Regions from separate parts of the Modestobacter italicus genome, predicted to be linked through region 2. Evidence: riboswitches for the same ligand, from Rfam matches in the RefSeq annotation. Region 2 holds a riboswitch; each other region holds the start of a gene.
What was found. A riboswitch is a leader RNA that binds a small molecule or an ion and turns the genes downstream of it on or off. The one in region 2 is predicted to bind cyclic di-AMP.

Region 1 (9,596 bases), 2.1 Mb from region 2:
CCTTCACCCTCGGCATCGTGAGCGTCCTGCTGGTCACGGCCACCCAGGTCATGGGCTACGGGATGATGCTCTTCTCCATCCACATGCTGCAGAAGATGGTCCTCGCCGTCCTGTCGTCGATGCTGATCATGCTCGGTGCGCCGGTCAGCCTGGCGATCCGGACGCTCCCACGCCGAGGACGGGGAGCCGTCTGGCGGAGGCTGCTGGTCCTGGTCATGCGCAGCCGGACCGCCGCGGTGCTGGCCCACCCGGTCGTCTCGACCACCCTCTTCGTCGGCAGCCTCTACGGGTTCTACTTCACCCCCGCGTTCGACCTGCTCATGCGCCACTGGGCGGGCAGCCTGCTGATGCTGACGTTCTTCCTGTTCACGGGCCTGCTCGCGTTCGGCGGGGCCTTCGGCCTGGACCCCTGGCCGCACCGGGTCTCCGCACCGATGCGCCTGCTCGAGCTGGTCGTGCCAGGTCCTCTGCACGCCTTCTTCGCCGTCGCGGTGATGATGGCCAGCACCCCGTTGGTCCAGGCATTCCGCCACGCCCCCGCCGACTGGGGTGTCGACGTCATGACCGATCAACTGGCCGCGGGCAACATCGTCTGGGGCTTCGGTGAGCTGCCCACGATCATCGCCGTGGCGATCGTCTTCCAGCAGTGGGTGCGCTCGGACGAGCGTCGCGCGCGAGCGGGGGACCGGCGGGCCGAGGTCGATCTCGCGGCGTACAACGCCGAGCTCGCGAGGTTGGCCGAGGGTCAGCGCCGGACCGTGCGCTGACGCCGATGACGTCCTCCCTGCCCACGGTCGGTCGCGCGGTCGTCGCGCCCGCCCGCACGCGCCCCGGCGGCGCAGCCCGTCGACTGCTGAGCCGGCCGGCGGCCGCCGTCCCACTCGCCGTCGCCGGAGGACTGGCCCTCTGGCTGGCCTTCCCGCCCTTCGGGTTCTGGCCGCTGGCTGCTGTCGGGCCGCTGGTGTTGCTGCTCGCGTGCCAGGGCCGCTCAGCGCGCGCCGGCGCCGCCCTCGGCATGGTGATGGGCTCGGCGTTCTTCCTGCCGCTGCTCACCTGGACCGGGGTGTTCGTCGGCGACCTGCCCTGGCTCGCACTGTCGTTGGCGCAGGCGGCCTTCTACGCGGCCATGGGAGCGGGAACCGCGGTGCTGAGCCGGCTCCCCGCTGCCCCGGCGTGGTCAGCCGCGCTGTGGGTGGCGCAGGAGGCCCTGCGCTCGCGCGTGCCGTTCGGAGGCTTCCCGTGGGGGCGCCTGGGGTTCAGCCAGGCCGACGGCCCGTATGCCTCCTTCGCCGCGTACGGCGGGGTCCCGCTGGTCACCTTCGCCGTGGCGTTCACCGGGACGCTGCTCGCGGTGCCGGTCATGGGGGCGGTCCACCACAGCCGGCGGGTCGCACGACGCCAGGTGAGGCGGCGAGGTCTCCTCGCGCTCGCTGGCGTGGTCGCTGTCCCTGCGTTCGGCGGGCTGGCATGGCTGCCGTTGCCCGGGGACCAGCTGTCCGCTGGTGGGGAGCTGAGCACCATCGCTGTGGTCCAGGGCGACGTCCCCCGTTCCGGGCTGGACTTCAACGCCCAGCGGAGGGCCGTCCTGGACAACCACGTGCGGCAGACCCTGCTGCTGGCGGACCGGGTCAGTCGCGGTGAGAGCCCCCAACCGGATGTCGTCATCTGGCCGGAGAACTCGTCGGACATCGACCCGTACCAGAACCCGGACGCGTCAGCGGCCATCGACCGTGCCGCCCGGGCGATCGGCGCACCGATCCTCATCGGTGCGGTCCTGGACGGGCCGGGGCGCTACCTGACCAACGCGGGCATCGTCTGGGACCCGGTCACCGGCCCGGGTGAGCGCTACGCCAAGCGGCACCCGGTGCCCTTCGGCGAGTACATGCCCGCCCGTTCCTTCTTCCGGCTGTTCAGCGACCAGGTCGACCTGCTGCGCCGCGACTTCCTGCCCGGCACGGAGTCCGGCGTCCTCGATGCCGGGGGAGTGCGCCTCGGGGACGTCATCTGCTTCGAGGTCGCCTACGACGCACTGGTGTCCGAGGTCGTGGACGGCGGAGCCTCCGTCCTCGTCGTCCAGACCAACAACGCCACCTTCGGGTACACCGCGGAGAGCGAGCAGCAGCTGGCCATGAGCCGGCTGCGGGCCATCGAGCACGGGCGCACGGTCATCGTGGCGGCGACCAGCGGCATCTCCGCAGTCGTCGCGCCGGACGGGACGGTCATCGACCGGTCCGAGTTGTTCGAGCCCCACGTCTTCGTCGGGGCGGTGGCCCAGCGCACCCAGACCACGGTGGCGACCCGGTTGGGTGCCCTGCCCGAGTGGGGCCTCTCCGGGCTGGCCGGTGCTGCGCTCCTCGCCGCGCTCCTCCACCACCGTCGACCCCGGCGGGCTCCCACCCATCCCGAGCACGTCACCGACGAGGAAGGTCCGCATGACTCCTGAGACGTTCGCCGAGCTGTCCGACACGTTGTTCGGCGTGGCGATCGCCGTGTACGGCGCCGCGGCCATCGGGTTCTGCGCCGAACTGGCGTTCGGTCGGTCAGCCACCCGCAACCCACCGCAGAGGGCCGCAGTCCATGCCGGCGCCCCGGGTGCGACGAGCCTCCCGCCGGACGACACGCCCACCGAGAAGACCCCGAGCGCCCGGTGGGGCCAGCTGGGAGTCCTCCTGACCGGCGTCGGGGCGCTGGCTCAGACAGGGGTCCTCCTCGCGCGCAGCGCGGCTGCGGGGCGGGTCCCGTGGGGCAACATGTACGAGTTCGCCACCGCAGCGGTGCTGGTCGGGGTGCTCGTCTACCTGGTCCTGGTGATCCGGGTGCCGGGTCTGCGGCGGATCGGCGTCTTCGTCCTCGGGCCGACGGTCATCGCGCTGGTCCTGATCGGCCTCTACCTGTACGCCGAGTCGGGGCCGCTCGTCGCCGCGCTGCGCTCGAACTGGCTGGCGGTGCACGTGTCCGCCGCGATCGTCTCCTTCGGCGTCTTCATCGTGAGCGGGGTCGCCAGCGCCCTCTACCTGGTCGCCGCCCACCGGGAGCGCTCAGCCATCTCCGGCGCCGATCCGACCGGCTTGGCCGACAGGCTCCCCAGCGCAGCGGCCCTGGACCGGGTGGCCCACCGGACGGCGGTGTTCGGCTTCCCGATCTGGACCTTCGCCGTGATCGCCGGCGCCATCTGGGCCGAGAGCGCCTGGGGGCGCTTCTGGGGCTGGGACCCCAAGGAGACCTGGGCGTTCATCTCCTGGGCGTTGTACGCCGCGTACCTGCACGCCCGGAACACCTCCGGATGGCGTGGTCGTCCGGCCGCGTGGACCAACCTGGTCGCCCTGGCCACCCTCGTGTTCAACCTGCTGTTCGTGAACCTGGTGTCCACCGGGCTGCACTCCTACGGCGGCGTCTCCTGACGGGCTTCGTTACCGGACCGTGACAAACTATGCGGCTTCGTAGTAGCGTCTCTACCCGGTTCACCAGGGCCCCGCTCCTCGCGCAGAGGACCCCCGGTGGGCACGCCGAACCGCTGAGGCATCGCCGAGGCGGACCGGGGACCCACGTCCCTCGGGGTGAATCCTGCACACGCAGGTAGGGCAGCTTCCCGTCCGAACCCGTCAGCTAACCCGGTAGGCAGTCAGGAAGAACGGAGAACCGTCGCCTTGGCGACCCTGCACCACCGGACCACCTCCCCACCCAGGCCTCGCCGAACCCTCGCCCGCTGGGCTCCCGTCGCTGTCGGCGCGGCCTTGACCCTGCACCTGACACTCGCGTCGGCCCCCGCCTCCGCGGCCCCCGGTGACAACGGCGCCGGGCCGGCTGCCGCCCAGTCGACCGTCGATGCGGCGGGCGCAGAAGTCGCTCGCGTCGAGGGGCTGCTCGCCGCTGCCGAACTGGAGCTGCAGCGCCTGACCGTCACGGCCGAGGCGGCCGGCGAGGCGTCGCGCGTGGCTGCGGAGGAGCTGACGGCGGCGCAGACCGCAGCCGCCGGCACCGCAGCTGAGCTGGCCACCGCCCAGGCGGCCACCGTCGCGACCCGGGACGACGTCGCCGAGCTGGGACGGGAGAGCTACATGGGTGCCGACGCTCTGGGTGGCGCGGTGACCCTCCTGGGAGCTCGCAGTCCCGAGGACCTCCTCGAGCGCGCGGCCATGCTCCACCTCGTCGGAGACGACCAGGCCCAGCGACTCGAGGCCCTGCGGAACGCCGAGGCGCAGGTGCAGCGCGCGGACCAGGCCGCCCGCGACGCGCTCGCCGCCCGCGACGTCGCCGCCCAGGCGGCCGACCGGGCCGCGGTCGACGCGCAGGCGCAACTCGCCCAGGCGCAGGTCGCGTACGACTCCACTGAGACCGAGAAGGTCGCGTTGGAGGCGCAGCTCCGAGCCGCGCAGGTGCAGCTCCTGACCGTCCGCGGCAACGCCGACGCCGACGCCATGGTCCAGAAGCGGCAGCAGGCCGTGGCCGCTGCCTCGGCAGCCGGCACCGAGTCGCTGGCAGCCGGACGCGTCACCTCGTGCTTCGGCAGCCGTTGGGGGACCAACCACAACGGCGTCGACATCGCAGCTCCCATCGGCACACCCATCTACGCACCCGACGCCGGTGTGGTCCTGCAGGCCGGCCCGGCGAACGGCTTCGGGCTGGCGGTCTACATCCAGCACGCGGACGGGACCATCAGCCTCTACGGCCACATCAACCAGGCGTTCGTCTCCGCCGGTCAGCGCGTCGCCGCCGGTGAGCAGATCGCCGAGGTCGGGAACCGCGGCCAGTCCACCGGCCCGCACGTCCACGTCGAGGTGCACACCGGCGGGTTGTACGTGAACCGCACCGACCCGGCACCGTGGCTGGCGGCCCGCGGCATCTCCCTGGGTGGAGCCTGCTCCGGATGAGCCGGTCGGACACGGCCCGCCCGCTCGTCCGGCGTCCGCGGCCGGTGATGGCCCGTGCTCCTAGGCTGTCGGACGGGACCGGGTGGAGCTGGACGGCGAGCACCTCGCCGTCGGTAGGGGCGTCTCGGAGAGACGGCCAGGAGAGGTGGGAGCGTGCGCCCGTTCGGTGAGCTGGAGGCGGCGATCATGGCGGAGCTGTGGCGTCGCGGTGAGCCGGCGACGGTGCGGGACGTGCTCGGGGCGCTGAACTCCTCGCGGAACCTCGCCTACACGACCGTCATGACGGTGATGGACAACCTGCACAGGAAGGGGCAGCTGACCCGCGAGATGTCCGGTCGGGCCTGGCTGTACCGCCCGGTCCGCACCCGCGCCGAGCACGCCGCAGCCCTGCTGCAGGACGTCCTCGCCGAGTCCGGGGACCAGCAGGAGGTGCTCATGCACTTCGTCGCAGACCTGCAGCCCGACGCCGTCGCGCAACTCCGCACTGCCGTGGACGCCGCTCGCAACGAGCGACGGTCGGCGCCGGGCGGCCGGGCGTGACCGCCGGGCTCGCGCTCACCGTCACCGGCGTCGCGATCCTCGTCGCAGGGCCGCGACTGGCGAGGGCAGGATGGACGACGCAGGCACCTCGGTTGGCCATCCTCGCCTGGCAGGCGCTGACCGTCAGCGCCGTCGCGGCGTTCGTGCTGGCCGGTGTGACCCTGTTGATCCCGGTCACCACACTCGCCGGCGACCTCGGCGCGGTCTTCCATGCCTGCGCAGCGAGCATCGCCACCGCCTACGGCTCGGCCGAGTTCCTCCCCGGTGCCCTGGTCGGGACCGTGCTCGCCGGCCTCGTACCGCTGTGGGTGCTGTGCTGCGTCGCCCGGGAGCTCGTCTCAGGGTGGCGGCGCCGCCGGGAGCTGCGCCGGTCGATCGACATGGTGACCGAGCCGCATCCCCAGCTGGGCGTACTGGTCATGGACGCCTCGGCCCCGGCGGCCTTCTGCGTTCCCGGGCGCACGTCGTGCATCGTGGTGACGACGGGCGCCCTGGCTGCCTTGTCCGATGACGAGTTGCAGGGAGTGCTCGCACACGAGGCGGCGCACCTGAGGGCGCGCCACAGCCTGGCCGTGACGTTGTCGCAGGCGCTGGTGCGGGCGTTCCCGCGCCTGCGGCTGTTCCGAGCCGCGTCGATGCAGACCCGCCAGCTGATCGAACTGCTCGCCGACGACGCGGCAGCCGCCCGCGTCGACCGGGTCAGCGTCGCCTCGGCAATCGTCAGCCTGGTCGAGATGCGCGCACCGGCAACGGCCATGGCCATGGCGCAGGAGGGGGCTGTCCTCCGTGTCGGGCGCCTGCTCCAGCCGGCGGCGCCGATGGACCCGTGGCGGCACCGGATGCTCGCCGGGGGTCTGTGGGGAGTCCTGCTCACCCCCGGGCTGATCGCCGGTCTGCCCATGCTGGCGGCGGCACTCAGCGACCTCTGCAACATCTGACGGTCAGCCAGCGGCGCCCAGGTCGATACGAAGTCCGTCAGTAGCGGTGGGTACGCTGCCCCGGTGCACGCGCAGATCACCCGGCGGACGGTGCTGGCCGGCGGGCTGGCCGGGTTGGCCGCGGTCGCTCTTGCTGCCTGCGGCGACGATCCCGACGGCGGAGGCGAGGCAGCCGACGACGAGGCCGCCCCGGGGACGGTGACCATGGGCCCGGACGGCGTCCAGCAGCTGACGGTCCTCGTCGGCGACGATTACGTCTTCGTCCCGGACAGCTTCACCGTCGCGCCGGGTCAGGTGCGGTTGACGCTCACCAGCAACGCGGAGCAGCTGACGCACAACATCCGGTTCACTCCTGGCAAGGGGCCGGTGGACATCGCCGAGCAGATCCCGATCCTGGCACCCGGCGACAGCGAGACCTTCGACTTCACCGCCGAGCGACCCGGCGACTACCAGTACGAGTGCTCCTTCCACGTCGCGCTGGGCCAGATCGGGACGATGACCGTCACCGCCGGGTGATCGGTCGCCTGCTGCTCACTGGTGGGCGGGGTGCTCGTGCCCGGCGTGCGTCCGGGGCTCGAGCTGGATCGTGGAGTGCTCCACACTGACCGGGAAGTGGTCGGCCAGGCAGGACTGCAGCTGGTCGAGGACGCGGGGAGCGTGCCCGTCCTGGAAGCATGCCTCGTCGACCACGACGTGTGCGGTGAGCACCGGCAGCTCGCTGGTGATCTGGGAGGCGTGCAGGTCGTGGACGTCCAGCACGTGGGGCTGGCCGAGCAGGTGCTCCCGCACCTCGTCCAGGTCCAGCCCCGGGGGAGTGCTCTCCAACAGCACCGACACCGTCTCGCGGAGCAGTTTCAGCGTGCGGGGCACGATCAGGAGCGCAATCAGCAGGGACACCACCGCGTCCGCCTGCAGCCACCCGGTGAGGGCGATGATCAGCGCAGCCAGCAGCACCGCGACCGAGCCCAGGGCGTCGTTGACCACCTCCAGGAACGCCGCCCGCATGTTGACGTTGCTCCCGCGGCCCCTGGTGAGCACCGCGATCGACACCGCATTGCCGACGAGGCCGATGACGCCGAACACGATCATGGCTGTCGAGCCGACCTCCGGAGGCTCGAACAGCCGACGGATCCCCTCGATGAAGACGTACAGCCCGACGCCGAGCAGCACCGCCGCTTGGAGGGTGGCGCCCAGCACCTCGGCTCGGCGGTAGCCCCACGTGCGCTTCGGCGTCGCGGGGCGCAGCGCCAGATTGGCGGCGATCAGCGCGATGGTCAGTCCGGCCGCGTCGGTGAGCATGTGCCCGGCATCGGCGAGCAGCGCCAGGCTGCCCGACACGATGGCGCCGACGACCTCGACCACCAGCACGGTGGTCGTGATGGCCAGGACGATCGCCAGCCGCCGGCGGTGGTCGGGGCTGCCAGCAGCCGCCCCCGCGCCGTGGTCGTGTCCGCCGCTCACCGAGGAACTCCTGTCGTCTGGTGGGTCATGAGGCGGGCTCGGACGAGCCGCAGCACGTGCAGCCGGGCGCGCAACCGCACGCATCCGTGTCGTCGGCAGCCAGCCGCAGAGCGGAAGCGGGGGAGCAGCAGTCGTCCCCCGCCCAGGCCTCGCGGCCCTCCTTCACGGCGACGGCAGCGATCACGAGGGCGGCGATGGGGTCGGCCCACGACCAGCCGAAGAGGCTGTTCAACGCCAGACCGACGAGCAGGACGGCGGACAGGTAGGTGCACAGCAGGGTCTGCTTGGAGTCCGCCACCGCCGAGGCCGACCCGAGCTCTCGGCCCGCTCGACGCTGTGCGTAGGACAGGCCCGGCATGACGGCCAGGCTCACCGCCGCCAGGACGAGCCCGACCGAGGAGTGCTCCGCCTCTCCCGACCCCAGCAGCGACCGGACCGCGTCCACGGTCACGAACAGGGCCAGGGCGAAGAACGACCCGCCGATCACCTTCAGCGCGATCCGCTCACGCGCCTCGGGATCGCGGCCGGCGAACTGCCACGCCACAGCCGCAGCGGACGACACCTCGATGACGGAGTCCAGGCCGAAGCCGATCAGCGCGGAGGACGACGCCTTCGTCCCGGCGGTGAGCGCGACGACGGCCTCGATGACGTTGTAGGTGATCGTGGCGGCCACGAACCACCGGATGCGGCGGGCGAGGACTGCCCTGCGATCGTCACGAGGAGCGGTCGTCGGGCGGCTGGTGGACAGCCGGAGCGGTTCGGCGGCCATCAGCAGCAGTCCTCGTCCTCGACGGCAGGGCAGGCGGTGGGGTCGACGGCGAGGACGACGCCCAGCAGGTCGCCCAGCGCGTGCGCCAGGCGGGGATCGGCGAGCTCGTACCGGGACCGTCGTCCCTCAGGTACCGCCACCACGAGTCCACACCCGCGCAGGCAGGCCAGGTGGTTGGAGAGGTTCTGCCGCGTCACGTCGAGCAGTTCGGCCAGCTCGGAGGGGTATCCAGGTCCGTCGCGCAGCGCCAGCAGGAGGCGGGTGCGCGTCGGGTCGGACAGGGCGTGGCCGAAGCGCGCGAGGACCTCGGCGTGCAGGACGGGCATCACGGCGGAGATGGTACACAAGGCGCTGTATTCAGGCGATACTGAACCGTCATGCTGCCGCGATGGCCTCGAGGTCCTGTGCGATCTCACCGGAGGTGTCGCCCGCGGAGAAGACGACGCGCGCCAGGTCGTCGTTGCCGAACAGGTAGAGGCTCGTGGCGTGCATCGTCCCGTCGTTCTCTGCCAGCGGCACGCCGGCCGCTGTCTGGGCCGCTTCGACCTCGGTCTGTGTGCCGGTCAGGCCGATGAAGCGGTTGGGCAGCCCTTCGTCGAACCGGGCCAGGTACTCGCCGAGGAAGTCCGCGGTGTCCCGAGCGGGATCGGTGGTCACGAACACGACCTGGGTGCGGGCGGCGACGTCGGCGGGGGTGGAGCGCAGTGCGATCGCGACGTCCGCCATGGTCGTGGGGCAGACGTCGGGGCAGTTGGCGTACCCGAAGAACAGCAGGGTCGGCTGGCCGGCGGTCCTCGCCGCGAAGTCGAACGCACTGCCCGTCTGGTCGGTCAGCGTGAACGCCGGTCGGGCCTTCGGTTCGGCGAGCTCCCGGCCGGCGTACGGGCCGTCGTCCGCGGAGGAGGACACCGAGGCGGGGTGCTCGTCGTGCGCCTGGGTGTCACCCCCACCGCACGCCACGAGTGGCACGGCCATCCCGGCGCACACCAGTGTCGTGGCGATCCTGTGGGTGAGCGT
Region 2 (9,596 bases):
AGGTCTGGACCTGCTCCGGCGTCGACGGGAACAGCGGCAGCAGCTCGGTGATCAGCTTCCCGAACTCCGGGCTGTCCAGCAGCTGCGGGGAGAACGCCACACCGAGCGCGCCCAGCCCTGCCTCGACGTCGCCGATCCGCCAGGGGTGCGCGAGTCCGGTCATCATCGCCCGCTGGAAGCCGTCCGACCGGGCCCACGTGCAGTACAGGACGAGTGAGGCGACCCGGTCCGGTGCGGCCAGCGCCACCTCCTGCGCGATCGCACTGCCCAGCGAATAGCCGAGCACGTGGGTGCGCTCGATCTCCAGCGCGTCGAGCAGGCCGAGCGCGTCATCGGCCAGCGACCGCACGCTGAACGGGTCCGCGCCGCGGGTCGAGCCGCCCATCCCGCGCAGGTCGTAGGTGACCACCCGGTGCCGGCCGGCCCACGCCTGCGCCAGCTCCACCCAGAAGCCCAGCGACTGGCTCGTGCCGTTGATGATCAGCAACGGCTCGCCCTCGCCGTACTCCTGGACGGCGACGGTGATGTCCCCGACGTCGACGGTGCGCGGCTCGTGGATGGTCGGTGTGCTCAACGGGACTCCCGTGCTCGGCCGAGGAACGTCGTCCCGGCCGAGTGTGGTCCACATCACATGATCAACGCCAATGGGGGTAGAACCACGGGGTGCACTGGCGCACGGACCGAGGGGGACGAGCATGACGATGACGCAGCCGGCCGGGACGACCACCGACCAGCGGGTCGAGCACGTCGACGTGCTGATCGTGGGCGCGGGCATCTCCGGGATCGGGGCCGCCTACCACCTCAAGGAACGGTTCCCCGGCAAGTCGCTCGTCGTCCTCGACGCCCTGGAGAGCCACGGGGGCACGTGGAAGACCCACCAGTACCCCGGCGTCCGGTCCGACAGCGACCTGTTCACCTTCGGCTACCGGTTCAAGCCCTGGCGCGGGCCGTCCATCGCGTCGTCCGAGGAGATCCTCCGCTACCTCGACGAGGTCATCCGGGAGAACGGCCTGGACGACCACATCCGCCACGAGCAGCGGGTCACCGCCGCCACCTGGTCGTCCGACGACCGCCGCTGGACCGTCGAGGTCACCCGCGGCGACACCGGTGAGGAGCTGGTGTTCACCACCGACTTCCTCTGGATGTGCCAGGGCTACTACAAGCACGACCAGGGCTACACGCCCGAGTGGCCGGGCACCGACCGGTTCCGCGGCACGGTCGTCCACCCGCAGCAGTGGCCCGCGGACCTGGACCTCACCGGCAAGCAGGTGGTCGTCATCGGCTCCGGCGCGACCGCCGCGACGCTCATCCCGGCCATCGCCGAGACCGCCGCGCACGTGACCATGCTGCAGCGCTCGCCCACCTTCTTCTTCGCCCGTCCCAAGACCCACGAGCTGGCGACGACGCTGCGCGCGCTCGACGTCCCGGAGGAGTGGACGCACGAGATCCTCCGCCGCGCCTACATCGCCGAGCTCAACGAGCTGACCCGGATCTCGGCCGAGTCCCCGGACCTGGCCCGGGAGTTCCTCATCGAGTCGATGCGCCCGCAGCTGCCGCCGGACGTCGACATCGACAAGCACTTCAACCCCTCCTACCGGCCGTGGCAGCAGCGCATCGCCGTCCTCCCCGACGGGGACCTGTTCACCGCGATCCGCGAGGGGAAGGCCTCCGTCGTCACCGATACGATCGAGACGTTCACCGAGACCGGCATCCGGACGTCGTCCGGGGAGGAGCTCGAGGCCGACGTCATCGTCACCGCCACCGGCTTCGACCTCAGCGTCTTCGGCGACATCGCCTTCACCGTCGACGGTCGGCCGGTGGACTTCGCCGAGACCGTCACCTACCGCGGGCTGATGTTCACCGGGCTGCCGAACCTCGCCTACGTGTTCGGCTACTTCCGGCACAGCTGGACCCTGCGCGCCGACCTGATCAGCGACTTCGTCTGCCGGCTGCTCGCGCACATGGACGAGAAGGGGGCGTCGATGGTCGTCCCGGAGCTGCGCCCCGAGGACGCCGACATGCCGCTCGGGCCGTGGGTCGACCCGGCCAACTTCAACCCCGGCTACCTCGCCCGCTCGCTGCACCTGATGCCCAAGCAGGGCGACCGGGAGCCGTGGACCCACCTGCACGAGTACGTCGAGGAGCGGGAGATCCTCCCCGCCGCCGACCTCGACGACGGGACCCTCGTCTACCGCTGACCCGAATCGCGCACTCGACCTCGGCACCGGCGGTCGGCACACTGCTCCCCGTGTTCGGAGAGCGCGCAGTGGAGGTCGGCCGATGAGGCTCGTCGTCGCCGGTGGGACCGGGGTGGTGGGTCGGCACGTCGTCGCGCAGGCGCGGGCGGCGGGGCACGACGTCGTCCCGCTGTCGCGGAGCACTGGTCAGGACGTCGTCAGCGGCGACGGCCTGGCCGCCGCGCTGGCCGGGGCGGACGCCGTCATCGACGTCACCAGCGTGGCCAGCACCTCCACCCGGACGGCGGTCGGCTTCTTCCGCCGGGCCACCACCCACCTGCTCGCCGCCGGGCAGGCGGCGTTGGTGCCGCACCACGTGGCGCTGTCGATCGTCGGCATCGACGACGAGACGAGCGGCTACTACGCGGGCAAGGTCGAGCAGGAGCGCCTGGTGGCGGCCGGTCCGCTGCCGTGGACGCTGCTGCGGGCGACCCAGTTCCACGAGTTCGTCCCGCAGCTGGTGCAGCGCACCTCGGTCGGGCCGTTCGTCGTCGTCCCGGCGATGCGCACCGCCACGGTGGCCGCCGCCGAGGTCGCCGGCGCCCTGGTCGCGCTGGCCGCCGGCCCCCCGCGCGGCCGGGCGACCGACCTGGGTGGCCCCGAGGAGGCCGAGCTCGCCGACCAGGTGCGCCGCTTCCTCACCGCCACCGGGGAGCGGCGACGCGCCCTGCGGGTGCCGCTCCCCGGCCCCTTAAGGCGGCGGCTGCGCGCGGGCGTCCTCGTGCCCGGCCCGGGCGCCGACCGGGGCCGGCAGACCTTCGCCGAGTGGCTGAGCCAGGCGCCGAAGCTCAGCTGAGCGCGACCGCCCGCCGGACGAAGCCGACGAACTCCTCGGGGCGCTCCCACGCGGCGAAGTGCCCGCCCGCGGCGCCGTCCTCGAACACCCGCAGGTCGAACAGCCGCTCCGCCACCGAGCGCGGCGACCGGATGATCTCGTGCGGGAACTGGCTGACCACGGTCGGCACGTCGATCCGCTCGACCGGCGGGCTCTGCTTCATGTACGGCGCGAACGACGTCCCGATCGCGCCGGTCACCCAGTAGGCGGTGACCCAGGTCAGCAGCTCCTCGCGCGGGAACACCCGCTCGACGTCCCCGCCGCAGTCGCTCCAGCTGCGCAGCTTCTCCACGATCCAGGCGGCGAGCCCGGCGGGGGAGTCGCCCAGCGCGACCGCCAGCGTGTGCGGCTTGGTCGACTGCTCGTGCATGTACGCGCCCTCGGCCGACCGCCAGGCGGTGATCCGCTCGCGCAGGTCGCGTGCGTCGTCGGTCTGCGCTGCCGGGTCACCGCTGAACGCGGCGGCGAGCGGGACGTCGGTGACGTGCAGCGCGGCCACCCGGTCGGCGTGGTTCTCGGCCAGCGCCGTCGCGACACCGCGGCCGATGTCGCCGCCGGATACGACGTAGCGGTCGTACCCCAGCTCGGCCATCGCCTCCGCGATCACCTCGGCCATGTCCGCCGACGAGAGGTCCCGGTCGGGCAGCGGAGCGGCGAACGGGTAGCCGGGCAGCGCCGGGACGACGACGTGCACGTCGGTCAGCAGCGGCAGCACCCGCTGGTAGCGCAGCACCGAGTCCGGCCAGCCGTGCAGCAGCACGACGGCGGTCGCGCCCGGGTCGGCGGCGCGCTGGTGCACCGCCCGCAGCCGGCTCGTCCGCGCCCACGGCAGCGACCGGATCCGCTGCTCGTGCACCCGCCAGTCGTAGTCGTCGGCCCAGCTCCGCAGCAGCTCGGCGAGGTAGCCGTGCTCGGTGCCGCGGTCCCAGCCGGGCGTGCCGGTGCCCTCGACGGGGCGGTAGGCGTGCAGCCGCCGGCGCAGGTCCGCGAGCACCGCCTCCTCGACCAGCGGCGGAGCGGCGTCGTCCAGGTCAGGTCCGTCGGCAGTCACCCCGCCACCCTGCCAGCCCGCGTCCTCCGCCAAAAGCACGCCTTCGGCGGAAGGAGAGGTCACCGAAAGCGCGCCTTTGGTGGAGGGAGCTCAGTGGGTGCGCTGGTAGTCGCGTGGGGTCATGCCGTAGGCGGCCGCGAACCGGCGGCTGAAGTGGCTGGCGTCGGTGAAGCCGTGCGCGTGCGCGACGGCCGCGATCGTCCGCCGCCGTCCGGCCGGTGAGGCCAGGTGGGCGTGTGCCGCCGCCAGCCGCCGCTCGATGAGCCACTGCTCCAGGCTGATCCCGGCCGCGGCGAACACCTTGTACAGCTGCCGCACGGACACGGCGTGCGCCGCGGCGATCGACTCCGGCGTCAGGCCCGGGTCGGTCAACCGCTGGTCCGCGTAGACCCGCACCCGGGTCAGCAGCGTCTGCTCGCGCACCTGCGCGCGGCCGGGCACGTCACCCGCGGCCGAGACCACCAGCGCACGCACCAGCTCGACGGTCGCCGCACCGACGGCCGCGGCACCGGGCTGCGCCGCGATGTCGTCGACCGTGGCGCACAGCCGCTGCAGGTGCGCGAGGACCAGGCCGTGCAGCGGGCTGGCCCGCAGCCGCGGCGTCGCGCGCCGGACGACGTCCGGTGCCAGCTCCAGCGACTCGTACGGCAGCTGGAACGACCGCGCCTCCCCGCCGACCGCGCAGCCGAAGGAGTACGGCGCGCTCATGTCCACCACCATCAGCTGGCTGCCGTGCACCAGCTGCTCGTGCCCGAGCTGGGCGTACTCGCCGCGGCCCTGCGCCTGGAACGACACGGCGAGCGCCCAGTGCCCGCCGAGCCGGACGTGCCGGGGTGTGCGCACCAGCCGGAACGGTGACGCCCGCGTCGTGAACACCGCCCCCGGCCCGAGCGACCACAGGTGCATCTCCGCGTGCAGCTCGTCCGGCGCGGTCCGCTGCTCCACGCGGCAGGGCACCGAGGCCTGGTGCATCGCCGCGTCGAAGGCCTCGACGCGGTCGGCCAGGGGGACGGCGGCGGTGTCGAGGATCAGCATGGTGCCCCTTGCCGGCAGGTGGTGGGCCGAGCCTGGCAGGGCGCGGGCGGGCGGGGAAGGCACCCAGGCACCACAGCCGTGCAGGCACAGCCGATCCGACGCCGGGGGCCGCTGCCAGGGTCGGCGGAAAGCCCCCCACGCAAGGAGATCGACATGGCCCCCGACACCATCGTGCTCGTCCACGGCTTCTGGGTGACCCCGCGCAGCTGGGAGAACTGGAAGGCGCACTACGAGGCCCGCGGCTTCCGCGTGCTCACCCCGACCTACCCCGGCTTCGAGGTCGAGGTCGAGGCGCTCAACGCCGACCCGACGCCGATCGCGGAGGTGACGCTGCCGCAGATCGTCGACTCCATGGCGCAGGTGGTCGGCGCGCTGGAGACCCCGCCGGTCCTGATCGGCCACTCCGCCGGCGGGACGATCACCCAGCTGCTGCTGGACCGCGGGTACGGGGCCGTCGGCGTCGTCCTCAACTCCGCGCCGACCGAGGGCGTGAAGGTGACGCCGCTGTCCCAGGTCCGCTCGACGTGGGAGGTGCTGAAGAACCCGGCGAACCGGCACCGGGCGGTCGGGTTCAGCTGGGAGCAGTGGCACTACGCGTTCACGAACACCTTCAGCGAGGAGGAGTCGCGGGCGTTGTACGAGCGGTACGCCATCCCCGCGTCCGGCGGCATCCTGTGGAACTCGGTGCTGGCCAACCTGATGCCCGGGCCGCAGGACGCGCACGTCGACTACCGCAACGCCGCCCGTCCGCCGCTGCTGTTCGTCTCCGGCAGCGAGGACCACATCATGCCGCCGGCGGTGCAGCGGTCGAACGCGAAGCACTACTCGGACGACACGGTCACCGAGGTGCGCGAGTACGCCGGCTACCCGCACCTGCTGCCGGCCGCGCCGGGCTGGGAGCAGATCGCCGACGACGTCCTGGACTGGGCGCTGGCGCACGCGACCGGCGCGGCGTCCCGGGTGCCGTGAGGCTGACCCACGTCGGCGGACCGACGCTGCTCGTCGAGGTCGCCGGCTGGCGCCTGCTCACCGACCCCACGTTCGACCGGCCGGGCCGGCGGTACGCCTTCGGCTGGGGGACCAGCTCGCGCAAGGTGACCGGGCCGGCGCTCGAACCCGCCGACCTGCCGCCGCTGGACGCCGTGCTGCTCACCCACGACCACCACGCCGACAACCTGGACGACGCCGGTCGTGCGCTGCTGCCGTCGGCCCCGGTGGTGGTGACGACGGCGTCCGGGGCGGCCCGGCTCGGCGGCACCGCCCGCGGGCTCCGGCCCTGGCAGACGACGGTGCTCGAGGCCCCCGGGCGCCCGAGCCTGGAGGTGACGGCGACCCCGGCCCGGCACGGTCCGCCGCTGAGCCGCCCGATCGCCGGGGACGTCGTGGGCTTCGCGCTGCGCTGGGAGGGGCAGCGGGACGGCGTGCTGTGGATCTCCGGTGACACGGTGCTGTTCGGCGGGCTGCGCGAGGTGGCCGAGCGGCTGCGGGTCGACACCGCGGTGCTGCACCTGGGCGGCGTCCGGTTCCCGGTCACCGGCCCGCTGCGGTACTCCATGACCGGCCGGCACTTGGTGGAGCTGTGCGAGCTCCTCGCCCCCCGCACCGTCGTCCCGGTGCACTACGAGGGGTGGAGCCACTTCGCCGAGGGCCGTGCCCAGGTGGAGCGGGAGCTGGCCCGCGCGCCCGAGGTGCAGCGCACGGTCCGGTGGCTGCCGCGGGGTGAGGCCGTCGAGCTGGCACCGGTCTGACCTGTGCCGGGCTCCGGCGTCCGGGGAGGACGTCGGGGCCCGGCGGCAGGACGTCAGGCCAGGCGGCGGGCGGTGTTGTAGCTCGGCATCGAGTTGATGTTCGTGATCTTGACGACCGACCCGGCGGTCGGCGCGTTGACCATCTGGCCGTTGCCGATGTAGATGCCCACGTGGCTGACCGGGCTGTAGAAGAAGACCAGGTCACCGGGCTTCAGGTCGGACTTGGCGACGTACGTGCCCATGGTCGACTGGGTCTTCGAGGAGTGCGGCAGCGAGATCCCGGCGGCCTTGTAGGCGTACTGGGTCAGGCCGGAGCAGTCGAAGGAGTTCGGGCCCGCTGCGGCCCAGACATAGGGGTCACCCAGCTGGGCGAGCGCCGTGTCGACGGCGATCTGGGCCTTGGCGGTCGAGGCGGCAGCCGGGGCGGCGGCCACGGCTGCGGTGTCGGGCGCTGCCGCCTGGGCGGCCAGCGGGGTGAGGACGAGGCCGGCACCGGTGAGCAGGGCGACGAGGGCGCCACGGGCGGTACGGCGTGCGGGGGCAGTGCGCATGGTCGTCACGGACGACGTTTCTCCTGGTTCTCCACGACCGCCTACCGAGTTAGCTGACGGGTTCGGGCGGGGAACTCGCCCGGCGCACCGGCTGGATGCCCGGTCGCGCTTCACCCCAGGACTGCACTGGGTCCTCGGCCCGGTTCGCTCAGCGACGCTGCTGAGGTCGCCCGGCTCGGCGGTGCCCGGCGGGTGTCACCCGGAAGGTGACGACTGGACCCGGCGGGCGCGACGAACGTAAGGGCGGGACGGGAGGGACGCTCGTGGACGCTGCGTGATCGACCAGTGACCAAGACAAGATGTTGACAAGGCGACGCGCGCCGACTCGCCGAGCGTGACCAGCACCGGGACCGCGGGGCCGCTCTTTGACGTCTCAACAGTTCCGCGGTCGTAGTTGGTCAAGCCATCTTGGTCGGCTGCGCGCGCCTGAACGTGCGGTGACCAAGTGGCCACGGAGACGTCGCAGATCGGGGCCCGCGACACGCCGTGATCGCCGCTCATCCGGGTGCCAGGCGGAAGACCGGCCAGCCGATCTCGGTCCGCCAGGCCGTCGGGTCGGGGTCGTCGCGCGGGCCGACCAGATAGGTCTCGCGCACCGGGCCGGCCACCGCGAGGGTGTGCTCGACCACCCAGCTGCCGAGCTCGCCGTAGGTGACGTCGATGGTGTCGTGGTCGCCGACGTGCGTGGTCACCGCCAGCTCGACCGCGGGGAGCGTCACCGGGTGCACGCGCCCGGTGCGCGGGGGAGCGGTGACCGGGCGGTGCACCAGCACGCGCCCCCGGCCGGTGGTGAACAGCTCGTTGTCGTACAGCCCGCCGGGCGGGCCGGGGGTCCCGACGAGCGCGTCCAGCTCGGCCATCGCGCCGGAGTACCAGGCCAGGACGTCGTCCAGCTCGACCGTCGCCTCGACCGCGGCGACGGTCGTGGCCGGGACCGCCCGCAGCTCGACGTCCAGGGTGGCCGGCTCCGGGCGGAGCAGTCGCTGCAGCGAGGTCACCGCCGCCCGGGTGCGCTCGAGCTGGTCCTCGAGCCGCTGCAGGTGGTCGGCGACGAGCCCGGCCCGCGTGCCCGGGTCGGGGGTCTGCAGGATCCGCTGGACGTCGGGGAGCGGGACGTCGAGCTCGCGCAGTCGGTGGATCACCTGGGCCGCCGGGATCTGCTCGGCGCTGTAGTAGCGGTAGCCGCTGGCCTGGTCGACGCGGGCCGGCTCCAGCAGGCCGGCGTCGTGGTAGCGCCGCAGGGTGCGCACGCTGAGGTGGGTGAGCTGGGCGAACTCGCCGATGGTCAGCACGCGGCGACTCTGCACCCTCTCCCCGCGGGAGGGTCCAGCGCTTGACCCGCCTGCTGCGGGAGGCAGCACGGTCGGTGCATGACCACATCGACCACCCCCACCGAGCTCCCCGCCGTGATCCGCGGCTACCTGACCGCCGAGGACCCCGACGCCGCCCTGCACACCTTCACCGACGACGCCGTGGTCGTCGACGAGGGCGCGACCCACCGCGGCACCGACGCCGTGCTCGGCTGGCTGCACCGCGCGGCGTCGGAGTACACGTACACGGCTGAGCTGACCGGGGCCGAGCGCATCGACCCCGACCACTGGCTCGCCGTCCAGCACTTGGTCGGGGACTTCCCGGGTGGCGTGGTCGACCTGCGCTACCACTTCACCCTGCGCGATGACCGCATCGCCGGGCTGACCATCGCCCCCTGAGCGCTCGGGGTCACCGACGCCACGAGCGCTCACTCCTGGCGTCGGTGACCCCTCCTGCCGGGCGACCGCCCGAAGCGTGCTCTTGGTGACCGCCGAGAGCGCGCTTTCGGTCACCGACCGAGGTGCGCTCCCGATGGCCGCCAAGGCGGGCTCTGGTGGCCGGCAGGGGCGCGCTTCTGGTGACCGCCGAAGGCGCGCCCTTGGTGCGCGTCGGAGGCACACGTGCGGCGTTTCGACCTCACCTCCGGCAAGCTGTCAAGAGCCTCTCCGAAGGTGTGGACAGGCGTCTGACCTGGGGATTCAGGTCGCCAGGGGGCATCTCCTCCGCTAGACTTCGTACAGGTGTTCGAAGACGTGGCGGGAGGTGTCCAGTGGGCGAGTTGCAGTCCGCGCTGGACGCGCTGGCCGCTGAGGACCTCTTCGTCTTCGC
Region 3 (9,596 bases), 2.0 Mb from region 2:
CGTACTCGTCGTGGTCCAGCTGCGGCGGGAGGGGGCCGGGGCCGATGCCCGCCTCGTCGACGGCCACGGCGATCGGCGAGGAGTCCCAGACCCCGCCGAAGCCGGGGGTGCTGCTGAGCAGGTGCCGCACGGTGATCGGGCGCTCGGCGGGCACGGTGTCGTCCAGCGCCGCGCCCGGGCTGCGCAGCACCCGCGGCTCGGCCAGCTCGGGCAGCCACCGGGCCACCGGGTCGTCGAGGCCCAGCACCCCGTCCTCGACGAGGGCCAGGGTCAGCGCGCCGGCGACGGGCTTGGACACCGACGCCAGCCGGAACAGCGAGTCCGGTCGCACCGGGTCGGTGCCGCCGAGGGTGAGGCAGCCGCCGGTGTGCACCTCGACCGCGCCGCGGAACCGCACCGCGGCGGCGAAGCCGGGCAGCCGGCCGTCCTGCACCCGCGCCTGCAGCATCGACCAGACGGTGACGAACCGGGACAGGTGCGGCATGCCAGCCTCCAGCGGCGACGGGGTCCGCAGTGCAGACCCCGGCGGCGCGGGGAACTCATCGGCCCCGGTCAGGACACCTTGATGGCCGAGACGTCGAACTCCACCTGGATGCGGTCGCTGACCAGCACGCCGCCGGTGTCCAGCACGGTGTTCCAGGTGAGGTCCCAGTCGCTGCGCTTGATCGCCAGCGCCCCCTCGAAGCCGACCCGGGTGTTGCCGAACGGGTCCAGCGCGGAGCCGGTGAGGGTGAAGTCGACCGAGACCGGCCGGGTCATGTCCTTGATGGTGAGGTCGCCGGTCACCCGGTACACGTCGTCGTCGACCTGCTCCACGCCGGTGGAGGTGAACAGCATCTGCGGGTACCGCTCGACGTCGAGGAAGTCCGGCGAGCGCAGGTGGCCGTCGCGGTCGGGCGTGCCGGTGTCGATGCTGGCGGTGTCGATCCGCAGCACCACGCTGCTGGCCGAGGGCTTCGCGGTGTCCAGGTGGGCGGTCCCGCTGAACTGGGTGAACGCCCCGCGGACGGTGGTCACCATCGCGTGCCGGGCGCGGATGCCGATGCGGGTGTGCGCCACGTCGACGGCGTAGTCGCCGGTCACGTCGGCCAGGGCGCTGGTGGCGGCGTCGAAGTCCGTCGTGGCGCCCTCGGGTGCGCGGTGTCTGCCCACGGGTCAGCGCTCCTCGTCTGGGTTGTCCACCAGGCAATCCTGCCCGATGCGGTCCCGCACGTCAGCGGGAGGTGCCCGCCGACCCGCGTGTCGGCGCCACCCGGACGCACCGGGGGCCCGGGTCCGCCAGGACCCGGGCCCCCGATGGAGGTGCGGTGGAGGTGCGGTGGAGCTGCGGCTCAGTACCAGCCGGTGGACTTCGAGTGCGACCACGCGCCGCACGGCGAGCCGTACCGCGAGTCGATGTAGATCAGCCCGGCGTCGATCTGCCGGTAGCCGTCCGAGGTCTTCGCGATCCCGGTGCTCTTCCAGGTCGAGTCGAGGAACTGCGGGATGCCGTAGGCGGTGCTGGAGGGGTTCTGCGCGTTGGGGTTCCAGCCGCTCTCCTTGCCCCACAGGCTCTCCAGGCAGGAGAACTCGCTGGCGTCCCCGCCGAGCTGGGCCAGCGCGTAGTCCTGGAAGGAACCGCGCGAGGCCGACCCCGAGCTGGCGGCGGCCGGCGCCCGGGTGGTGGCGGGAGCGGGCTTGGCGGCGGCGGCAGCGGCCTTCGCCTGCGCGGCGGCCTCGGCGTCGGCGGCGGCCTTGGCCTCGGCAGCGGCCTGGGCCTCGGCGGCGGCCTTCGCCTCCGCGGCGGCCTGGGCCTCGGCGGCGGCCTTCGCCTCGGCGGCGGCCTTGGCCTCGATCGCGGCCTGGTCGGCGGCGGCCTGGGACTGCGCGGCGGCGCTCTGCTGGGCCTCCCGCTCGCTGCGGCTGGCGGCCAGCTCACCCAGGCGCTCGCTGACGTCCTCGGTGGTGGACGTGGCGCCGGCGGCGGAGTCCTGCGCGCTCTCCTGCAGCTGGGCGGCGACGCTGATCGGCTCGTCGGCGCCGGCCACGGCGGCGGCGTCGGGCTGACCGGCGGCGAAGACGTTGACCATGACGCCGCCGGCGACGGCGACGGCGAGGAGGAACGCGGGGCGGCGCAGCCCGGCGGGGGCCGGCGGCGGCTCGCGCCCGTGGCGGCGAGCTCCGCGGTGGCCGGCTGGTCGGTGCCGACCTCGGTGAGCACCTCGGTGGGGGCAGACGTGTGCGGGGTGGGGCGACGGGACAGCAAGAAGGGGACTCCGGTGGTCTTCCGTGGCCGCCTACCGAGTTAGCTGACGGGTTCGGGCGGGAAGAAGCCCTACCCGACCCGGGCACGTGCCCAGGTCAGGATTCACCCCAGTGCTGCGGTGGGTCCCCGGCTCGCTGCGGTGAGCGACTCGGCGGCATCCGGCTCGGGCTCCCCGGCTGGGGACCTGACGTCCGACCGGACCCAGCCAACGTAGATGCCGTTACCCGCTCGTGACAATGCTGGGGCCCACATTTCGTAGTGATCTGTCCCGTCCGGCCACTACCAGTGGTGTGTGAGCGTGCTCAACGGGCAGGTGGGACAGGGGGGACGCGTGGGAATGTGAACGTGCCCACAGGCGCGCCACGGGCGGCACTCAGGGCAGCCGCCACACCGTCGTCCGCCGGGCCGGCCCGCCGTCGGCGTCGACGACGTCGTAGACCGCCTGCTCGACCAGGCCCTCACTGGGCACGTAGGCGCGCCCCGGGTCGCCGAGGAACACGCTCGCCCCACCCAGCCAGGCCGCGCCGAGGAACGGCAGCACCCGGCCGGTCATCTCGCGGTCGTAGCAGACGTCACCGGCCAGCACGACCTCGACGTCGGGGAGCTCGTCGGCCAGCACGTCCCCGACCACCTCGATGCCCGACACCCCGTTGAGCTCGGCGTTCAGCGCGACGGCGGTGTGCGAGTACGGGTCCACGTCGCTGGCCACCACCGCGCGGGCACCGGCCAGCAGCGCCGCCACCGCGACCAGCCCGCTGCCCGCCCCCAGGTCGAGCACCCGGCGGCCGGCGACGGTCCCGGGGTGGTCGAGCACGTAGCGGGCCAGCGCCTGCCCGCCGGGCCAGGCCGCGGCCCAGAACGGCGGGTCCAGCCCGGCGCCGCCGCCCTCGGTCTCCATCGCCTCCCACAGCCCGACGACGTCGTCGGCGACGTGCAGCTGCACCTCGGGGACGAGGGTCGGCCGGGCGACCCGGGTGTGCGCGCGCAGGAAGGCCGGGGGGACGGGCTGCACCTCAGTCCTTGCGGTCGCTGCGGACCACCGTGACCGGGCACGGCGCGTGGTGGGTGACCTGGTCGCTGACCGAGCCGAGCAGCAGGCCGGCGAAGCCGCCCCGCCCGCGGGCCCCGACGACCAGCACGTCGGCGCCGGCCGCCGCCTCGATCAGCGCGCGCACCGGCTGGGTGTGCACCACGTGGCAGGTGGCCCGGGCGGCCCGCTCGACGCCGAGCACCGCGGCGACGTCGGCCTCCAGGTCGGCCAGCACGGCCTTCTCGTAGTCGGTGACAGGCGGCACGTAGCCCGGCTCCCAGGTCGACGGCTGCGGGGCGGTGGCGATCCGCCACGCCCGCACCACGTGCAGCGGCCAGTCCGCCCGCTCGGCCAGCGCGGCGGCCCACTCCAGCGCCTCCTGCGCGCAGCCGGAGCCGTCGTGCCCGACCACCACACCGCCCTCGACCACCGCGCGCGTCGAGATCTCCGCGTCGTCGACCGGCTCGACCGCTGCCTCGTCGAGCTCCGCGGCGACCACCGCGTCCCGGGACTGCTCCGTCATCGCCGTCCTCCTGCCTCCGCCGCGCTCGCGCGCGGCCCCTCTGCCGGCCGGGGGGCCCGGTCCGGCCACAGCCTCCCCCACCGCCCCGAGGAACGGTCGGGCGCGTCGCCGCGTTCCGGCCGGGTCACTCCCGGACGACGTGGACGGCGGCCTCCTCGGCCGAGGCGCCGGCGCCGTCGATGCCCTCGTCCTCGGCGTACAGCTCGTCGTCGGTGTCGGAGAACCCGTCGCCCTCGTCGTCGGACAGCCGGCCGGCGCGCTCGTCGCCGACCTCGCCGTCGAGCAGCTCCCCGTCGGTGTCGGAGGCGTCACCGAGGCCGTCGCCGTCGTCGGCCGCACCCTCGGGCAGCTCGCGGGCGAGCCGGCCGTCGAGCCCCTCCCCCGCCTCCTCCTCCCGGTCGGTGGTGCCCCAGTCGTTGGACACCCAGGGCCGGTCGGCCGGCGAGTACCCGGCGGTGTCGTCGTCCACGTCGCCGGAGAGGGTGTCCGACACCGTCTCGAGGGTCTGCGGGTCGGTGCCGTCGTGCTCGCTGCGCATGGGGTTCCTCCGTCGTCCGGGGCGGTGTGCGGGAGGAGTCTGCGCCCCCGGCCCGCGCCGCCACCAGGGTCCTCGGATCGCGCCGCGGGCCGCTCTGCTCTTGACTGATCATGAGCCGGCACGCGCCGGCAGCAGAACGAGCGAGCGAGAGGAACGGCCGACATGGAGCACTTCACCATCGCCACCGTCGCCGAGGAGAGCGCCGACTTCCGTCGGGTGCTCTGGACCGGTGAGCACACCCAGCTGGTGATCATGACGATCCCGGTGGACGGCGAGATCGGCGAGGAGGTGCACGACGTCGACCAGATCCTGACCTTCGTCAGCGGCACCGGGAAGGCCAAGGTCGGCGGGCAGGAGAAGAACGTCGCGCAGGGCGACCTGGTCGTCGTCCCGGCGGGCAAGAAGCACAACTTCCTCAACACCGGCGTGAACCCGCTGGTGCTCTACACCGTCTACGGCCCGCCCGAGCACGCCGACAAGGCGGTGCACAAGACGAAGGAGGAGGCCGACGCCCTCGAGGAGGCCGGCAAGGACGAGCCGCCGACGGACTGACGCGCCGACCGCCTGAGAGGGTGTCGGGCGTGACGACGCAGCCCGGCATCCTCGCCCTCGGCACCCCTGAGCACTGCTACCTCGAGCTCGACCTGGAGCCCGGTCGCACCGCGGAGGACCTGGTCCGCGGGGTGGCCGGGCTCACCGGTCCGCTGTCGACGACGGGCGGGGTGAACGTCGTCGTCGGCTTCCGGCCCGAGCTCTGGGCCTCCGTCGCCCCGGACGACGCCCCCGCCGACGCCGCCGGGTTCACCGAGGACCTGATCGGCCCGGGGCGGTTCCGGATGCCGGCCACCCAGCACGACGCCTGGGTGTGGGTCGCCGGCGGCGACCGGACGGCGGTGTTCGACAACTCCCGCGCGGTGCTGGCCGCGCTGAAGGGCGTGGCCACCGTGGGCGCCGAGGTCACCGGGTGGCTGTACCGGCACCACCGCGACCTCACCGGGTTCATCGACGGCACCGAGAACCCCTCGCTGCTCACCGCCGCCGACGTGGCCGCCGTCCCGGCCGGGGAGCCGGGCGCGGGAGCGAGCGTCGTGCTCTACCAGCTCTGGCGGCACGACAGCGCGACCTGGGAGTCGCTCGGGATGGTCGGCCAGGAGATGAACATGGGCCGCACCAAGCCCGACAGCGTCGAGCTGCCCGAGGACGTCATGCTGCCCAGCGCGCACGTCGCCCGCACCACCGTCGAGGTCGACGGCGAGGAGAGGCAGATCTTCCGGCGCAACGTCGCCTACGGCGGCGTGACCGACCACGGGACGGCGTTCGTCGGCTTCGCCCGGGACCGCTGGCGGCTGCACGAGATGCTGCGCCGGATGGCCGGGGTGGCCGACGGGGTCCGCGACGGGCTGACCCACTACCTCACCCCGCTGACCGGCGCTTACTACACCTGCCCGTCGATCGACGCGCTCACCCGGTTCGCCCCGCCCGAGGAGGGTTGAGCCGTGGACCCGGCCGAGCGCGAGCCGGCCGAGCCGGAGGGCGGCGACCCGGCCTGCTGGCTGGACCAGGTCTGCCCCGCCTGCGGGCGGCTGTCCGAACGGCTGCCGTCCGGGCGGTGCGCCTCCTGCGGTGAGGCCCGGGACACGGACTGACCCATGTTCGACGGCGCCCCGGCGGGTAGGGGTGCAGCAGCCAACCACCTCCGGAGGAGCTCCCATGGCCCACCCCACCGTTGCCGCCCAGCTGGTCGAGATGCTGCGGGACGCCGGCGTCGAACGGATCTACGGGGTGGTGGGCGACAGCCTCAACCCGGTCGTGGACGCCGTCCGGCACACCGCCGGCATCGAGTGGGTGCACGTCAGCAACGAGGAGGGCGGCGCCTTCGCCGCCGCGGCCGAGGCGCAGGTGACCGGGAAGCTGGCCGTCTGCGCGGGGTCGTGCGGGCCGGGCAACACGCACCTGCTGCAGGGCCTGTTCGACGCGCACCGCAGCGGTGCGCCGGTGCTGGCCATCGCCTCGCACATCCAGTCCCAGGAGATCGGGATGGCGTTCTTCCAGGAGACGCACCCCGAGCGGATGTTCCAGGAGTGCTCGTACTGGTGCGAGGTGATGACGCCGAAGCAGATGCCGCACGCCCTGCGGGTGGCCGTCCAGACCGCCGTCGGCAAGCGCGGGGTGTCCGTCGTCGTGCTGCCCGGTGACCTGGCGGCCGAGGAGTCCGGCGGGCCCACGGTGCCGACCGCGATGGTGACCACGCCGTCGCCGGTGCGCCCGGCGGCCGGGCAGGTGCAGGCGCTGGCCGACGCGATCAACGCCGCGCGCACGGTGACGCTGTTCTGCGGGGCGGGCTGCGCGGGAGCGCACGACGAGGTGATGGAGCTGGCCGGGACGGTGCTCTCCCCCGTGGGCCACGCGCTCGGCGGCAAGGAGGTCATCCAGTACGACAACCCCTACGACGTCGGCATGAACGGCCTGCTCGGGTACGGCGCGGCGCACAAGGCCACCCACGAGGCCGACCTGCTGGTGCTGCTGGGCACCGACTTCCCGTACACCAACTTCCTGCCGCAGGCGCGGACGGCGCAGGTCGACGCGGACGCCTCGCACCTGGGCCGGCGCACCCCGCTGGAGGTGGCCGTGCACGGCGACGTCGGGGAGACGATCCGGGCGCTGCTGCCGCTGCTGGAGCGCAAGACCGACCGGACGTTCCTGGACGCGATGCTGCGCGACCACGCGCACGCGCTGGAGAAGGTCGTCGACGCCTACACCCGCAAGGTCGAGAAGATGCGGCCGATCCACCCGGAGTACGTGGCCGCGCAGCTCGACGAGCTCGCCGCCGACGACGCCGTGTTCACCGTGGACACCGGCATGTGCAACGTCTGGGCGGCGCGCTACCTGTCCCCCAACGGCCGGCGCCGGGTGATCGGCTCGTTCCGGCACGGCTCGATGGCCAACGCGCTGCCGCACGCGGTGGGCGCGCAGTTCGCCGACCGGGGCCGCCAGGTGGTGTCGATGAGCGGCGACGGCGGGTTGGCGATGCTGCTCGGGGAGCTGATCACCGTCCGGTTGCACCGGCTGCCGGTGAAGATCGTGCTGTTCAACAACGCGTCGCTGGGCATGGTGAAGCTGGAGATGATGGTCGACGGCATCCCCGACTTCGAGACCGACCACGAGCCCACCGACTTCGCCGCCATCGCCGCCGGCGTCGGGATCCCGTCCTACCGGGTGGAGGACCCGGCGCAGGTGCGGGAGACGCTGGTCCGCGGGCTCGCGGAGCCGGGGCCGGTGCTGATGGAGTTCGTCACCGACGCCAACGCGCTGTCCATCCCGCCGGCGATCACCGGGGAGCAGGTCCGCGGGTTCGCGACCACGGCGACGAAGATGGTGCTCGGCGGCGGGGTCGGGAAGATGGTCGACCTGGCCCGCGCCAACCTGCGGAACGTCCCCCGGCCCTGACCGGGGCGCTCAGGCCGCGGCGCTGCGCCGCCACTGGCTGCCGTACCACCCGGTCAGCAGGTCGCTGCGGACCTGCGCCGGGAGGGCGCCCCAGCGCAGCAGCGCGGCCCGGGCCGGCATCGCGCTGGCCGCGGCCAGCTGGCCGAGCTCGCGGACCCGTTCGGGCCGGGGGCCGGCGTGGCTGCGGTCGTGCAGCCCGGCAGCCAGGTGGGTCTCGTAGGCGGCGAGGATGTCGGCCTGGTGGGCCGAGTCGAACCACTGGGGGCTCCGCGGCGAGCTCGCACCGAGGTGATGACGGATCACGACCCGCTCATCGGCAGGACCCGGACCCGGCGTGACCACCCCCGCCCCTCGTCAGAGCCCGCCGGCCACCCGCAGCACGGCGCCGGTGCAGTAGGCGGCCTCCGGACCGAGCAGCCAGGCGATCGCCGGGGCGATCTCCTCCGGCTCGCCGGGCCGGCCCATCGGCACCCGGCCGGTGACCCGGTCCAGCCGCCCGGCGTCCCCGGCGCCGGCGTGGATGCCGGTGCGCACCAGCCCGGGCGCGACGGCGTTGACCCGGACCCCGTCGTCGGCCAGCTCCTTGGCCAGCCCGACGACGAGCGCGTCGACGCCGGCCTTGGCCGCCGCGTAGTGCACGTACTCGTGCGCCGAGCCCAGGGTCGCCGCGCTGGAGGACACCGCGACGATCGACCCGCCGGCACCGCCGCGCCGGCGGGACATCAGCTGCGCCGCGCGCCGGGCGCACAGCACGACGCCGAGCAGGTTGACGTCCAGCACCTGCCGGACGACGTCCACCGGGGTGTCGGCCAGGTCGCCCAGGTGCGCCGTGACGCCGGCGTTGGCCACCAGCCCGGTCACCACCCCCAGCTCCCCGGCCGCGGCGAAGAGCGCGTCGACCTCGTCGGGGTCGGTCACGTCGGCCCGGACGGCGACCGCCCGCACGCCGCGCGCCTCGGCGTCGGCCACCACGGCCGCGGCCTCGGCGGCGCCGGTGCGGTGGCCGACGACCACGTCGTGGCCGCGGTCGGCGAGGGCGCGGACGGTGGCGGCACCGATCCCCCGGCTGCCGCCGGTGACCAGGGTGAGAGGGGGCACGGGGTGATCCTGGGGCCGGGTCCCGCGGACTGTCACACCCGCCCGGCAGACTCTGCGTCGTGGCCCACCCCTCCGAAGCCGTCGTCCGGCGGCTGCACCCGCTGCTCGTCGAGGTGCGGGACGCACTGCTCCGCGGGCTGGCCGTCAGCCGGGCGATCCACGCCACCCACGACTGGCAGCCCACCGCCGACCGCCACCTCGACCACCAGCTGGTACGCCGGGAGGCGATGGAGCGGCTGCGGCCCTACGCCGAGCACGTCGACCACCCGTTCGGCACCCAGCTCGAGCTGCTCGAACCCGGCAACGACAACCTCGGCCTGCCGATGAGCGGCCTCATCCTGCGCACGCCCACCGAGGTGCTGCGGGTGTGGCACTCCGAGGACGGCGAGCTGCCGGCCGCCGACACCCACGGGCTGCGCGACTTCTACTCCCAGTCGCCCACCGCCCAGCTGCGGCTCCAGCTGGCCCTCGACGCCGTCCCGGGCGACCCGGCCCGCCGCGAGCACCTCGCCCTGCTGTGGGCCGACTCCCGGGCTCCCGGCCGCGACCCGGAGCTGGTCCGCTTCGACCTGGTCCGGCCGCGCGGCTCCAGCGGGCGGCGGGTCGACGTCGACTGGCACGTCGGCCTGCTCGACCGGCTGCGCAGCACCGCCGCCTGACCGCCCGGGGCCACCCCGCGCGCCGTCCGCGGGAGCCCGGTCAGCAGAATGGCCCG

Region 1: it holds a riboswitch for cyclic di-AMP, as region 2 does, so the genes downstream of both, MODMU_RS09310 (M23 family metallopeptidase) here and MODMU_RS19250 (C40 family peptidase) in region 2, are expected to answer to the same signal.
Region 3: it holds a riboswitch for cyclic di-AMP, as region 2 does, so the genes downstream of both, MODMU_RS10185 (aggregation-promoting factor C-terminal-like domain-containing protein) here and MODMU_RS19250 (C40 family peptidase) in region 2, are expected to answer to the same signal.

The regions. Positions count from the first base shown of each region.
Region 1 is NC_017955.1:1,902,735-1,912,330, forward strand. Features, by position in the region: gene MODMU_RS09295 (cytochrome c oxidase assembly protein) at 1-767, shown strand, start outside; gene lnt (apolipoprotein N-acyltransferase) at 773-2,443, shown strand; gene ccsB (c-type cytochrome biogenesis protein CcsB) at 2,433-3,401, shown strand; cyclic di-AMP (ydaO/yuaA leader) riboswitch at 3,495-3,635, shown strand; gene MODMU_RS09310 (M23 family metallopeptidase) at 3,735-4,871, shown strand; gene MODMU_RS09315 (BlaI/MecI/CopY family transcriptional regulator) at 5,025-5,411, shown strand; gene MODMU_RS09320 (M56 family metallopeptidase) at 5,408-6,349, shown strand; gene MODMU_RS09325 (plastocyanin/azurin family copper-binding protein) at 6,413-6,865, shown strand; gene MODMU_RS09330 (cation diffusion facilitator family transporter) at 6,881-7,810, opposite strand; gene MODMU_RS09335 (cation efflux transmembrane domain-containing protein) at 7,836-8,579, opposite strand; gene MODMU_RS09340 (ArsR/SmtB family transcription factor) at 8,579-8,905, opposite strand; gene MODMU_RS09345 (SCO family protein) at 8,955-9,596, opposite strand, start outside.
Region 2 is NC_017955.1:4,040,379-4,049,974, reverse strand. Features, by position in the region: gene MODMU_RS19285 (alpha/beta fold hydrolase) at 1-574, opposite strand, end outside; gene MODMU_RS19280 (flavin-containing monooxygenase) at 696-2,198, shown strand; gene MODMU_RS19275 (SDR family oxidoreductase) at 2,281-3,033, shown strand; gene MODMU_RS19270 (epoxide hydrolase family protein) at 3,026-4,123, opposite strand; gene MODMU_RS19265 (helix-turn-helix domain-containing protein) at 4,214-5,158, opposite strand; gene MODMU_RS19260 (alpha/beta hydrolase) at 5,312-6,127, shown strand; gene MODMU_RS19255 (MBL fold metallo-hydrolase) at 6,124-6,906, shown strand; gene MODMU_RS19250 (C40 family peptidase) at 6,960-7,457, opposite strand; cyclic di-AMP (ydaO/yuaA leader) riboswitch at 7,482-7,621, opposite strand; gene MODMU_RS19245 (MerR family transcriptional regulator) at 7,955-8,749, opposite strand; gene MODMU_RS19240 (nuclear transport factor 2 family protein) at 8,828-9,166, shown strand; gene MODMU_RS19235 (HNH endonuclease signature motif containing protein) at 9,538-9,596, shown strand, end outside.
Region 3 is NC_017955.1:2,059,903-2,069,498, reverse strand. Features, by position in the region: gene MODMU_RS10195 (serine hydrolase domain-containing protein) at 1-484, opposite strand, end outside; gene MODMU_RS10190 (YceI family protein) at 553-1,152, opposite strand; gene MODMU_RS10185 (aggregation-promoting factor C-terminal-like domain-containing protein) at 1,332-2,069, opposite strand; cyclic di-AMP (ydaO/yuaA leader) riboswitch at 2,259-2,409, opposite strand; gene MODMU_RS10180 (class I SAM-dependent methyltransferase) at 2,619-3,257, opposite strand; gene MODMU_RS10175 (universal stress protein) at 3,259-3,798, opposite strand; gene MODMU_RS10170 (DUF5709 domain-containing protein) at 3,923-4,336, opposite strand; gene MODMU_RS10165 (cupin domain-containing protein) at 4,499-4,888, shown strand; gene MODMU_RS10160 (Dyp-type peroxidase) at 4,918-5,829, shown strand; gene MODMU_RS28430 (hypothetical protein) at 5,833-5,982, shown strand; gene MODMU_RS10155 (pyruvate dehydrogenase) at 6,047-7,783, shown strand; gene MODMU_RS10150 (hypothetical protein) at 7,793-8,086, opposite strand; gene MODMU_RS10145 (SDR family NAD(P)-dependent oxidoreductase) at 8,138-8,881, opposite strand; gene MODMU_RS10140 (hypothetical protein) at 8,941-9,540, shown strand.